3 regions of the Tissierella pigra genome follow, and region 1 is predicted to be linked to each of the others. Evidence: riboswitches for the same ligand, from Rfam matches in the RefSeq annotation. Region 1 holds a riboswitch; each other region holds the start of a gene.

Region 1 (4,460 bases):
CGAGGAGGTAGCAGAATGAAAAAGATGTTTATAGAAGCTCATAAAATGACAAGAGAAATGGTAGAAAAATACGGAGTAGACTACCAAGCACAATTCGGATTAAGTTTAAGCTACCTCCTAGAAATGGAGGAAAAGGAAATGTTAAAAGAATTAACAGGAACACCAAAACAAATAGCTTGGGCAAACGACATCAGAAAAGACCTTATAGAAAAATTTGAAAAGTTAGAAGTAGCAGATAGGGGAGTATATATAGACATGAATACGAAACTTTCTCCAAATGCTAGAATATCATTATCAGACACAAACATTGCCATCACCCCGGAAATTGTGACAGAAATGAAAAACTATATGCTAGAAACAAAAACAGATGCAAAATGGTATATAGAAACTAGAAGTGAAGTTATACTTCCAATCATCAAGAAACTATACATTGACGAAATGATTAGAAACAGATTTGCTGAAACCGGCGAAAAAGTGCAAATTATAAAATAGAGGGAGAGATTAAGATGATTTGGAATAAAAACATAGACCAAATACAAACAAATTTATTCACGTACTACTATTATCATGAGGATGAGAAAATTCATTTAGATATAAAGACACTAGATGAACACAAAGATGAATCATATCTAGGAATGATATGTGAATCTCAGGATGATGATTGGGAGGCTAAAATAGAAAATTTCATCAGAGAATATGAAGCTGATGAAAGAAATGCTAAAATTGCTAAAAGCCTAAATACAGAGACTAGAATAGCAAAAATAAGCATAAACAAAAAAGGAGGTACAGCTTCTAGAGAGGCAGTAGGATATAGACTGATATTGCCTAATGCATGGATGAATAAATTAGGAATAACGGAAGAAAGTAGAGAAGTTATTTTATCATTTGATGGAGAAAAAATAACAATAGAAAAGGACCATTAAGGTCCTATTTCTTTTAATAAAATTTAATTATCTTTTTCTTATCATAATCAAACTCAATACCTCTGTTAAAGGGTAATCCGTTTTTTCTCCAATACTCATATTCTCCATCTTCAAAATTGATTATTATTCTTTTTTCTCCTGACATAATATAGATTCTGTATTCATTATAATCGTATACATCTCCAGTCATCTTTTATTCCTCCTTTGAAATATTTAGCCAAAAATTAGCCAATTTGAAATCGACTTGGTTAAACTATAAAAAACTATCTTAGACACACAATGTTGCAATATAGCCATTTTAAGACTATTAAAAACTATAAAAACCACTCTTTTAGTTCCATCAGGTCTCAAGTAGTACACAATAAAATAATATTTAAGATATTACATGATGAAGATACACTGGAATTTTTATCAGAGGAAGAAAGAAAATTTGTGAAGAATCATATACCTGTTACTGGACTATTTAAGGGAGATAATAAGGTCTATAATGAAGTCTTGAACAATAAAGATAAATATATAATGAAACCTTTAGATTTAAATGCTTCCCAAGGCGTATATGCAGGCAGAGATTTAACACAAGATGAGTGGAAGAAAAGACTAGATGACTCCTTTAATAAAGATTATTTATATCAAGAATTCTTTACACCTTTCACTAGAGAACATATTTTATTTGAAGATAATGAGATAAAAGTAGAGGAGTTTAGATCTATAGTTGGACTTTTTATGTATAAGGAAAAATTTGCAGGTATTTATACTAGAATAGGAAAAAATAATATAATATCTGGACTTACAGACTATTATACATTACCAAATATATTGGTGAAATAGGAAAGAAATCTTATTATATTGTTTTTTCAGTATAAAGGGTTACTTTTATAAAAAATAAGGTTTAAATTGATTATTAAATTTAATTGTGATATTATTTTCATATATTTGAAAACTAAATAAAAATTATTCACTGGGAGTGCTAGAAAGGCTAGCTGAGAAAAAGACCCTATAAAGTCTTTAATCCCTTAACCTGATCTGGGTAATACTAGCGTAGGGAAGTGTAAAGATTTAGCATTTATTTATATGTTTAATTCAGCGCAAGTCCTACATGGATTTGTGCTTTTTTTGTTTTCTATAAGGAGGTGATATCGTGAATTTGAGAAAGCTAACCCTATCTTCTTTACTAATAGGAATTGGAGTGGTAAGTTCCAATATTATTTATATTCCTTTAGGAATCGCAAAGGTATTTCCTGTACAACATGTGATAAACGTAATAATGGCAGTATTATTTGGACCTTGGTATGGAATTGCAGTTGCTTTTCTTATTTCATTAATAAGAAATCTATTAGGTACTGGTTCCTTACTAGCATTTCCTGGTAGTATGATTGGGGCATTTTTAGCTGGAATATTGTATAGAAACACTAATAAGTCAATCTATGCCATTATAGGTGAAGTAGTTGGAACTGGTATAATTGGTGCAGTAGTTTCTTACTCTATAGCCAAGTACTTTTTGGGAAAAGAGAGTACATTAATATTTTTTGTAGGTCCATTTATTCTAAGTTCTTTAGTTGGCGGAATTAGTGGATATTTTTTACTGAAATTGATTGCCAAAACCAATGTTTTGAAGGTTTATATTACTAATATAGATGATTTGAAATGAAAAGCCATTAACAAATATAGGAATTATGCTTTAATTTTTTTTAAAGTTAAATAATAAAAAGACAGAGGATTTTCTCTGTCTTTTTGATTAATTTAAAATTAGCTTATATTAATATTTAATAAATTTTGAACCAGCTACATTACAAATACTACATTTTTCTGGTACGAATTTTTCAATGTTTCCACAAACAGGACATAGATAGTAGAAAACTTCTTCTTCGCTGTCTAGATTATCTAAAGCTTCTTGATATAATTTTGCATGAACTCTTTCAGCTTCCATGGCATAAGTAAATGTTTGTACTGCTGCTTTATTACCTTCAGCTTCAGCAATTTCTACAAAAGGTGGATACATAGTTTCAAATTCAAAAGTTTCACCATTTACTCCATCTTCAAGGTTTTCAGCAGTTGTTCCAACATTACCTGCTACTTTGAAATGTCTAAGAGCATGAATAGTTTCAGCATCAGCTGCTGCCTTAAATAATTTTGCAGCATTTATTTTTCCTTCTGATTCAGCTTTTTCTGAATACGCTAAGTACTTTCTATTTGCTTGAGATTCTCCAGCAAATGCTTCCATAAGATTTTTAATAGTTTTGTTGTTTTCCATTTGTTTTTCCCCCTAATTTTATATTTTATATTTTTTTAAATATTAAACTAATTAACTTTACTACAATTTGAACATAGTCCTTTAAAATACATATCCTTATTATGGATTTTAAAATTATCCAATTCTTTTATTTCTAATGAATCGAAGTCTATTTGAAAATCAAATATCTTTTTACAAGAACTACATTTAAAATGTCCATGATCTTTAGTAGTACTATCATAACGAGCTTCATTATCCTCTATAGTTAAAACTTTTACTAAATCGCTGTCTACTAAGGCATTTAATGTATTATAAATAGTTGTTTTTGATAATGTGGGAATTTCCTTTTGTAAATCTTTAAAAATCTCATCAACAGTTGGATGGGTTCTATTATTGTTTAGATACTCTAAAACCTTTAACCTTTGGTGAGAAAGACGGATATTTTTATTCTTTAACTCATTTACTAAATCTTCAAAGGTTTCATTCATCTTTTCACATCCTTTAAATATATAATGCCATATAACAATAATTATTACTAAGTTGTAATGATTACAAATTAATTATAAATGTAAAGATAAATAATGTCAAGAAGAATTTTATAATATTTAGAAAAGATATTGACAAAAATTCAAAATACATATATACTTAGTTACATAACTAACTAACCAATCAACATATAAATAAGGAGGGGTTCAGTTGTTAGATTTAAATTCAGATAAATCTATTTATATACAAATAGCAGAAATAATAGAAAATGATATTTTAATGGGGCATCTAAATGAAGAAGAACAATCGCCTTCTACAAATCAATTTGCAAAGATTTATCAAATTAATCCAGCCACTGCTGGAAAGGGACTAAATATCTTAGTTGATGAAGGGATTTTGTACAAGAAAAGAGGTATTGGTATGTTTGTAGCAGAAGGTGCTAGGAAGAAGATAATTAAAAAGAGGCAAAGTTTGTTTTTTAAAGAAATATTACCAAATATAATGGAAGAAGCCAACAGGCTTGAAATAACTAAAGAAGAAATTGCAGAATTTGTTGAAGAATATAAAGGAGGGGAATAGTGTGATTGAGGTAAAGAAATTAAACAAGTCCTATGGAAAATCTAAAGTTCTTACAGATATTGATTTAAACATTGAGGAAAATAAGATTTATGGATTACTTGGAAGAAATGGAGTAGGTAAGACCACATTATTAAATCTAATATCTGGTCAAACATTAAAAGATAGTGGAGAGATAAATCTAGATGGTGAAGAAATTTTTGAAAACTCTCATGCTATGGGTGATATATGTTTAATCAAGGATT
Region 2 (4,460 bases), 2.1 Mb from region 1:
TCATTTTTTTCATCTGCTTTTGAAGTATCAACTCCTTTTGTAGACACACTTAGTCCAGCTATAAAGGAAATTTCTGATAAATTTCCACGAATTACATCTATTTTTATTTCTGAGAGAATTTTTTGTGTTGTTTCGTTTCGCAGTGTGGACGCTCCTGCTCCAACAGGATCTAAAACTACGGGAATATGAAGTTTATTGGCTTTTTTTCCAGCTCTAATCATGGAATCAACAGTTCGTTGATTTAAAGTTCCTATATTAATTACAAGAGCGGAAGATATTGAAACCACTTCTTCCACTTCTCCAACATCATCAGCCATAATAGGTGATGCTCCAATTGCCAAGATGGCATTTGCACAATCATTTACTGTAACATAATTAGTGATATTATGAATGAGTGGACTTTTTATCCTAATTTCATGAAGTAAATCTGCACAATTATTAGTTAAGTAATTCATTAGTACTCCCAACCTTTCTTTTATTTATAATAAAGCATATAGAACCAATAGCTACCATTACAGATAAGGTAGACACCTGTTGATTTTCATTTTCATTACAAATCTCCTTTACTTTCCTTGATGTTCAAACCATTTTTATATAGGTCATAGAAATGGTGTGTTGGTCCATTACCCTTACCAATATTTAAGGAATGTTCTATTGCTGTTGTAATATATTTTTTAGCCTGTTCTACGGCAATAGACATAGGCATACCATGTGCAAGATTGGAAGCAATAGCCGAAGAAAAGGTGCAACCTGTCCCATGGGTATTTTTCGTATTTATACGCTGGGTTTTAAAATAATAAAACTCTTTACCGTCATATAAAATATCCAGTGCATCTCCAATAGCATGACCACCTTTAACAAGAACATTTTTACATCCCATGTCATAAATAAGTTTTGCTGCTATTTTCATATCTTCTGTGTTTCTTATTTTGATATTTGATATCTTCTCAGCTTCTGGAATATTAGGTGTAAGTAAATCAGCATAAGGTAGTACAACTTTAATCAACGTATCTATGGAATCGGGGTCCATAAGCGGACACCCATTTTTCGCATACATTACAGGATCAATTACAACATTACATGGCTTATATTGCTCAAGTTTTCTTGCTACTGCCTCCATGCAAAATTGTGTAGACAGCATGCCAATTTTCACAGCATCAACTTCAATATCTTCAAATACTGCATCAATCTGACTTTCAATCATATCTGGAGTAATATCCTGTATATCCATAACACGGCTGGTATTTTCTGCTACTACTGAAACAATGACACTCATTCCAAATACTCCATGTGCTGAAAATGTTTTTAAATCTGCCTGTATACCAGCACCTCCACTACAATCTGATCCAGCAATACTAAGTACCTTTTTCATTTAAACTCCTCCTTTTCTTCTTTATATATAATAAACTAGGGTACTTCCCTATATGGAGAAGCACCCTAATCAAATACAATAATGTAAGTGATTTGCTTCCCTACGTTGGTATTAACCAACAGGTTCAAAGGGTCAGGTTTTACCTTCTCAACTATTTCTAGTCCCCCCGCAAATATTAACTATATTCATTTTTTACTTAATAATCCTATCTTAAATAATAATAGGGTACTTCTCTACACGGAGAAGCACCCTAATCAAATACAATAATGTAAGTGATTTGCTTCCCTACGTTGGTATTAACCAACAGGTTCAAAGGGTCAGGTTTTACCTTCTCAACTACTTCTAGTCCCCCCGCAAATATTAACTATATTGAGTATATCTTATAATAATAACATAATCAAGGTACAAAATATAATTTATTCTCTAACTTTATTTATATAATGATTGCTGTCTTCAACAATTATAGTCATACTATCATCAGATATTAGATTTAAAAAATTATCTAAAAAAGTATAATTACTCTTTAAGATATAATTCAATAATCACATATATAAAAATAATATATAATTTAATAAAACTTTTTCAGCTATATAATTGTCTAATAGACAGATAATAAAAATGAGCTCATATTTTATTCTCAAGGAGGTGGTTATACTGGAAAAATTAGTTCTTAAAGCAATAAAGGGAGATGGTGAGAGTTTTGGCCTTCTTATAAATAGCAAAAAAGAAGATTTATATAGAATTGCATATAGCTATGTACACAATGAACAGGATGCACTTGATATTATAGGGGAAGCAGTCTATAAATCATATATATCAATAAGTAAGTTAAAACATCCAGAATATTTTAATACATGGATCGTTCGTATAGTCATCAATTGTGCTATTAATTTTATAAACAAATCTAAAAGAATTTTATATCTAGATAATAAGACTATAGAAAGTTTAAATAATGAAAAAAATGATATTGTGGAATCCATTGACTTAAAAGAAGCCTTAGAAAAGTTAGACCATAATTATAAAATTGTCATAATATTAAGATACTCTCAGAACTTAAAGTTGAAAGAAATAGCTGAAATTCTAGAACTTCCTTTAAGTACAGTAAAAACTAGGCTTTATAAGGCAATAGAACTTTTGAAAATAGAACTTAAGGAGGGCGAAGATTTTGAATAATAATATTGATGATTTGAAAAAAATTTATTCAGATATAAAAATACCTGATGCCTTAAACGATACAATTAACAATTCAATAATAAAGGGAGAGAATTATATGAAAAAAAATAATAAAAGCAAGAAAAAAATAATTAATAGCTTTATATCAGTAGCTGCGGCAGTTGGAATATTTACTCTTAGTATAAACATTTCCCCATCCTTTGCAAATAGTCTTGAAGGTGTTCCCGTTTTAGGCACACTAGTTAATATACTTCAATTTAATAATGGAAGTTCTCAAGGAGGTAAAATAACTGACGGCATTGATGTAAATTTTATATCTCTAGACCAAAAAAAAGATTCTGATATTATCACAATAAACTTTGATGGCTTTAATAAAGAAAACCAAGAAATTGCACCATTTTTTAATGTGGATTATAAGGAAGCACCTTTTACAATGACATTTTCTATATCTGGTGCAAGAGGTCTTTCTGCCAATAAGTACTTTGAAGAGTTAAAAAAGAGTGAATATATCCAAGATATCTATGAATTAATGACTTTAGATGACTCTGCACAAAGATTCAACATAGTATTTAATCAACCAATTGATTTCAAAGTAGAGGAATATAAAAATCCTGCTTATATAAAAATACAAATTTCAAAAAATACAGAAAAAACTTCAGAACAAAAAATATATTCCATAAGAACTAGTTCTTATGAAAAAGGAGAAGAATTTGCTTTTCTTGAAGAAATGTTATTTGAAATAGAAGACCTTAGAATTTTAAAAGATAGCAATGAAACATACTTATATGAACTGGGTCAATATAATTCAGATAAAGAAGCACAAGAAAAATTGAAAGAGTATAAAGATACTTTTAATAATAGTATAGATATATACGTTGAAGAAAGGACTATGGACAAAGTCCCTCAAAGTATAAAATAGTAAAGAAGTAATATTTAAAAACATATACCATATTTAGGGATGAGGCTTAATTAAACTTCATCCCTTGATTTACTTGTACACATAGTTATTCAGCTTCCATAACTGAAATTATAGTAGCCAAAGCATCTATATTTTCTTCTGGAACACCAGATATACAAAGCCTTATGTAGTTGCAATCCTTCCGATTTTTCTTTTCAAACCATTCTTCGGGGAAGAATTCTAATGCTGTTTTTACCAAAATCCCATGATCTTTAAGTTTCTTTTCAAGTTCTACAGCCTCTATATCTTCAGGAAGATGAAGCCATATGAATATTCCATGCTCTGGAACATACCAACTGGAATCTAGTGAGCTTAATGATTTAACAATTTCAGATGCCTTCTTAAGTTTGGTTTCATAAGATTTTTTCACCTTTTTAATATGTTTTTCATACATTCCTGATTTTATGAAAATATCCAGTGCTGCTTGTGGAATTTTTGATGTATTCAAATCACTAATATGCTTAATATTAATCACTTCTTCAATCATGGACTCTGGAAGTACTGCTGCCCCCATTCTTATTCCAGGCATGAAAGCTTTTGAAAAGCTTCGTATATAAATAGTACTTTTCCTTATATCATAATAATGTATTGGCATGGAACCTTTTTTTGAGCCTATATCTGCTAAATAGTCATCTTCTATAATAAACACATTATATTTAAAAGAGAGTTCGGCAATTTTCTGTTTGTCTTTTTCAGAAAGAGTATAACCTGTGGGATTATGATGTCTTGGTATAATATAAAAGGCAGTAATTTCACCTGACTTAAATATCATTTCCATTTCGTTATAGTCAAAACCATCAACCCTCCTTTCAATTCCCATAATATCAATCCCTAAATGATCTGCCAATTTTAAAGCAAGATTGTATGTAGGAGATTCAACAAGTAATTTACCTTTACTTTTCCTAAATAGATATTGGAACACTAGCCCTATGGCTTGTTGGGCTCCATGGGTAACTA
Region 3 (4,460 bases), 1.6 Mb from region 1:
AGAGACTAAAACAGCTGTAGATTTATATGTAAGCAGTGGTCCAATTGGTGATACAGATAATGATAATGGTGATAATGATGATAACAATGAATCAGGAAATAAAGAAAGTCCAATAACATTTACCTTGACTCTCCATCAAGATAGAGAGGAAACTAGGATAAAAATCATAAGAATTCAAGAAGGAATTAGTAAAATTGTTCATGAAAAAACATATAAAGCAGATGAAGGTATAGTTACTCTAACCCTTCAAGGGAAAAAAGGTTCTCAGTTTGAAGTATACTATGATGATATGTATCAAGATACCATTCCTAAAAATGAATAGGAGGAGTTTATGCTAAAGGGAATAATAGTAAAAGGTGTCGGTGGTTTTTACTATGTAAAAACAGAAGATAATATAATTGAATGTAGAGCGAGAGGAGTATTCAGAGAAGAAAATCTAACTCCTTTAATTGGAGATAAAGTAAGGATTAGAATAAGTGATGAAGATAAGACAGGATATATAGAAGAAATCTATCCAAGGAATTCGCAACTACTAAGACCTCCAGTAGCAAATATTACTCAAGCCATTATAGTTATGAGTATAAAAAAACCAGATATTAATACATGGCTTTTAGACAGATTTCTTTTAATGGCAGAATATGAAAATCTGGAAGTCACCATATGTCTAAATAAATCTGATTTAGATTTAGATAAGGGATCCAGGCTTAAAAACATATATGAGACAGCTGGATATAAAGTGATTATGACAAGCGCAATAAATCATATTGGTATAGAAGAATTAAAAGATACACTAAATAACAATATTTCAGTTTTTGCAGGTCCTTCAGGAGCAGGCAAATCTTCACTTTTAAATGAAGTAAACAAAAATTTCAAACTAGAAACTGGAGATGTAAGTGCTAAAACTAAAAGAGGTAAACATACTACTAGACATGTGGAGCTATTAGAGTTAGATGATAATACCTTTGTTTTAGATTCACCTGGATTTAGCTCTTTAAATGTGGATTTTATTGAAGAAGAATCTGAACTTAGGGAATATTTTAGAGAAATAAGAGAATATGGACAAAAGTGTAGATTTATTAGTTGCCTACATGGAAATGAGCCAGATTGTGAAGTAAAAAATCAAGTAGAAAAAGGAAATATTTCAAAAGATAGATATGAAAATTATTTGCTTTTTTTAGAAGAGATAAAAAATATAAGGAGGTACTAAAATGGCTAAAATCGCACCTTCGTTACTTTCAGCAGATTTTGCTAATTTAAAAGAAGATATAGAAAAAGTAGAAAATGGTGGTGCAGACTATCTTCACCTAGATGTAATGGATGGAATCTATGTTCCCAATATTACCTTTGGACCTCCAGTTATAAAAAGCTTGAGAAAGGTAACTAAACTTCCCTTTGATGTACATTTAATGATAGATAGACCTGAAAGATATATTAAAGACTTTGTAGATGCAGGAGCAGATTTAATTACAGTGCATGAAGAGGCAACTATTCATCTTCATAGAACTATACAGGAGATAAAATCTTATGGTGTTATGGCAGGTGTTTCGTTGAATCCTGCTACTCCATTAGAGAATATAGAGTATATTTTAGATGATATAGACTTAGTACTTATTATGACTGTAAATCCTGGATTTGGTGGTCAATCTTTTATTGAAGCAATGAAAGATAAAATAAGAAAACTAAGACAAATTATTGATAATAAAGGTCTAGATATTATAATTCAAGTTGACGGGGGAGTAAAGCTTGGCAATGCCAGGGAAATCCTAGATTGTGGAGCTGACTTATTAGTAGCTGGTTCTGACATATTTGGAGCTGAAGACGTAGAAAAGCGAACTAAAGAATTTAAAGAGTTGTAAAAATTATATTCTATGATATAATGTAATCAATTGAATAGAAAAATTTTAGCACTAGGGGAGCCAAAAGGCTGAGAGCGGATTTATCCCGACCCTTATGACCTGACCTGGATAATGCCAGCGTAGGGAAGTGTGTATTAGCCTTTAAATACCCATTACCTATTGTTGGCAATGGGTCTATTTATTTAAAGGAGGAATTTTAATGCAAAAAAGATGGAGTGTAAAGATGTTGACAGAAGGTGGTATGATGATTGCATTAGCAACCATACTAAGTTATATTAAGGTATATGAAGCACCGATGGGTGGTTCAGTAACTGCTGGGAGTATGATTCCAATAATGTTATTTGCAATTCGTTGGGGTATATTACCAGGAGTAACCGTAGGTGGTGTTTATGGAATATTACAATTTATACTAAAACCTTATTTTTATCATCCTTTACAATTTATTTTAGACTATCCTTTAGCTTTTGGGTTATTAGGATTAGCAGGAATTGCATATTATATAAATGAGAAGGAATCATTTAAAGGGTATATATGGGTTTTTCTAGGTGTCCTTATGGGAATATTGGGTAGAATGTTATCCCATGTTTTATCAGGTGTAATATTCTTTGCTGAATATGCAGGTGACTTAAACCCTTGGATTTATTCAATACAGTATAACGCTTACTATCTTTTACCTGAGTTAATTATTTCTTATATAGTAATTGCGATTATATGGAAACCTTTAGAAAAAGCAATAAAAGCAAAATAACAAAAGGAAGTGCAGTATGAAGGGATTAATAGTTTCAAGTGGAACCATTACTAATTATAATAGGTTAAAAGAAATAATAAATGAAGTGGATTATATTATATGTGCAGATGGAGGCATGGAACATCTGATGAAAATAAATAAGCTGCCAAATGTGATTTTAGGAGACTTGGACTCAATAAGTAAGTTAACTTTAGAATATATAGTAAATAAAAACATTCCCATTGAAAAGTATTCATCTATTAAGGATTCAACAGATACAGAATTAGCTATGGAGTATTTAATAGATAGAGGATGTGATGAAATCGTACTTATGGGAGTAACAGGAACGAGACAAGACCATACAATGGCAAGTATATTGTTACTTGATACCTTATATAATAGAGGAATTAAGGCAAATATAGTAGATGATAACAATATAATTTATTTAACAGATAACTATCTGGAAATAGAACACTTAGAAGGCCATTATACTTCTGTTATACCTATATCAAATACTGGAATAATCGTATCTTTAAAAGGATTTTTCTATAACTTGGATAATAAACTTATTCCTTTTGGTTCCACCCTTGGGATTAGCAATAAAATCGTTGAAGATATTGGGATAGTTAAAATCCATAAGGGAAAAGCGCTAATATTTATATCAAAAGATTAAACATAGGATGTATCCTTGAAGTTTTTGTAACTATTTATTAAGTACATGAATAGAATATATCAAAGTACTTAGGGGTGTTCTTATGAAATGGTTTTGTTATAAATATATTAGAAGAATGAAAAAAATAGTAGGCATAACTTTGGCGGTTTTAGGACTATTGATTATTATAAAATTTATACCCATAGAGGTTCTACTAATATTCATAGGAATAGGGCTGCTTGTTATGGGAGGATTGATTCTAAAAATAAAATAAGGCTTTCCTTTATAATAATGGAAGCCTTGTTTTATTTTTTACATAATTATAATGCTCTTTCAACATATCCAGATCTTAAACATCTAGTACAAACATTAACTTTTTTTGTTCCACCATTAACAACAGCTCTTACAGATCTAATGTTAGGTGACCAACTTCTTGAACTCTTTTTATTTGAGAAAGTAACTTTGTTACCAAATACTTTTCCCTTTCCACATACTTCACAAACTTTCGCCATTCCAAACACCTCCTTAACTATATGAAAATACTTATAAGTATTTTTATACTTCAATAATAACACATTATATTCTAACACAATAATCGGTAAAAATGCAACTAAAATGTATTATTATATTATTATAATCATATGATTTAGTTGAACTATTTTAAAATTTGGGGTAAAATATAAAATATGGCATATTTAAAATAAGGAGGCGATTATTTATGTCAGCCAAAACTAATACCGAATATGGAGTAATTAGTATAGATGATAATGTCATAGCTACTCTTGCAGGAATATCAGCAATGGAAAGTTATGGTATAGTAGGTATGGCTTCTAAGAATGCGACAGATGGATTGTTTGAACTGTTAAAATCAGATTATTTAGCTAAAGGCATTAAGGTCTATACAAAAGATGAAAAATTGACAATTGATTTGCATGTTATATTAGAGTACGGAGTAAGAATTTCTGTAGTTGCTGAAAACATAATAGAAAGAGTTAAATTTAATATTGAAAATTTAACAGGTCTAAAAATAGACCAAATAAACGTACATGTACAAGGCATTAGAGTTGGAAAGTAGTCTAAGGAGGTACTATAATTGAGGATAGAAATTCTAGATGGAGCAATGCTAAAAAAAGCATTAGCAGGTGCAGCAAAGTTCCTAGAAGATAATAAAGAGGAGGTAAACTCCTTAAATGTTTTTCCTGTTCCTGATGGAGATACAGGTACA

Evidence for each region. A riboswitch is a leader RNA that binds a small molecule or an ion and turns the genes downstream of it on or off. The one in region 1 is predicted to bind thiamine pyrophosphate.
Region 2: another riboswitch for thiamine pyrophosphate. It lies ahead of thiD (bifunctional hydroxymethylpyrimidine kinase/phosphomethylpyrimidine kinase); the one in region 1 lies ahead of thiW (energy coupling factor transporter S component ThiW).
Region 3: another riboswitch for thiamine pyrophosphate. It lies ahead of thiT (energy-coupled thiamine transporter ThiT); the one in region 1 lies ahead of thiW (energy coupling factor transporter S component ThiW).

Annotation. Positions count from the first base shown of each region.
Region 1 is NZ_JAHLPJ010000001.1:239,764-244,223, forward strand. It holds gene KQI41_RS01285 (hypothetical protein) at 16-492, shown strand; gene KQI41_RS01290 (hypothetical protein) at 507-923, shown strand; gene KQI41_RS01295 (hypothetical protein) at 937-1,113, opposite strand; gene KQI41_RS01300 (hypothetical protein) at 1,356-1,751, shown strand; TPP riboswitch at 1,874-1,985, shown strand; gene thiW (energy coupling factor transporter S component ThiW) at 2,062-2,571, shown strand; gene KQI41_RS01310 (rubrerythrin family protein) at 2,680-3,174, opposite strand; gene KQI41_RS01315 (Fur family transcriptional regulator) at 3,222-3,641, opposite strand; gene KQI41_RS01320 (GntR family transcriptional regulator) at 3,850-4,218, shown strand; gene KQI41_RS01325 (ATP-binding cassette domain-containing protein) at 4,220-4,460, shown strand, end outside.
Region 2 is NZ_JAHLPJ010000001.1:2,340,737-2,345,196, forward strand. It holds gene thiM (hydroxyethylthiazole kinase) at 1-455, opposite strand, end outside; gene thiD (bifunctional hydroxymethylpyrimidine kinase/phosphomethylpyrimidine kinase) at 551-1,372, opposite strand; TPP riboswitch at 1,452-1,550, opposite strand; TPP riboswitch at 1,637-1,735, opposite strand; gene KQI41_RS11440 (sigma-70 family RNA polymerase sigma factor) at 1,991-2,545, shown strand; gene KQI41_RS11445 (DUF4179 domain-containing protein) at 2,538-3,464, shown strand; gene KQI41_RS11450 (aminotransferase-like domain-containing protein) at 3,550-4,460, opposite strand, start outside.
Region 3 is NZ_JAHLPJ010000001.1:1,799,895-1,804,354, forward strand. It holds gene pknB (Stk1 family PASTA domain-containing Ser/Thr kinase) at 1-322, shown strand, start outside; gene rsgA (ribosome small subunit-dependent GTPase A) at 332-1,207, shown strand; gene rpe (ribulose-phosphate 3-epimerase) at 1,209-1,856, shown strand; TPP riboswitch at 1,900-1,999, shown strand; gene thiT (energy-coupled thiamine transporter ThiT) at 2,056-2,604, shown strand; gene KQI41_RS08740 (thiamine diphosphokinase) at 2,621-3,256, shown strand; gene KQI41_RS08745 (hypothetical protein) at 3,339-3,509, shown strand; gene rpmB (50S ribosomal protein L28) at 3,556-3,747, opposite strand; gene KQI41_RS08755 (Asp23/Gls24 family envelope stress response protein) at 3,954-4,310, shown strand; gene KQI41_RS08760 (DAK2 domain-containing protein) at 4,329-4,460, shown strand, end outside.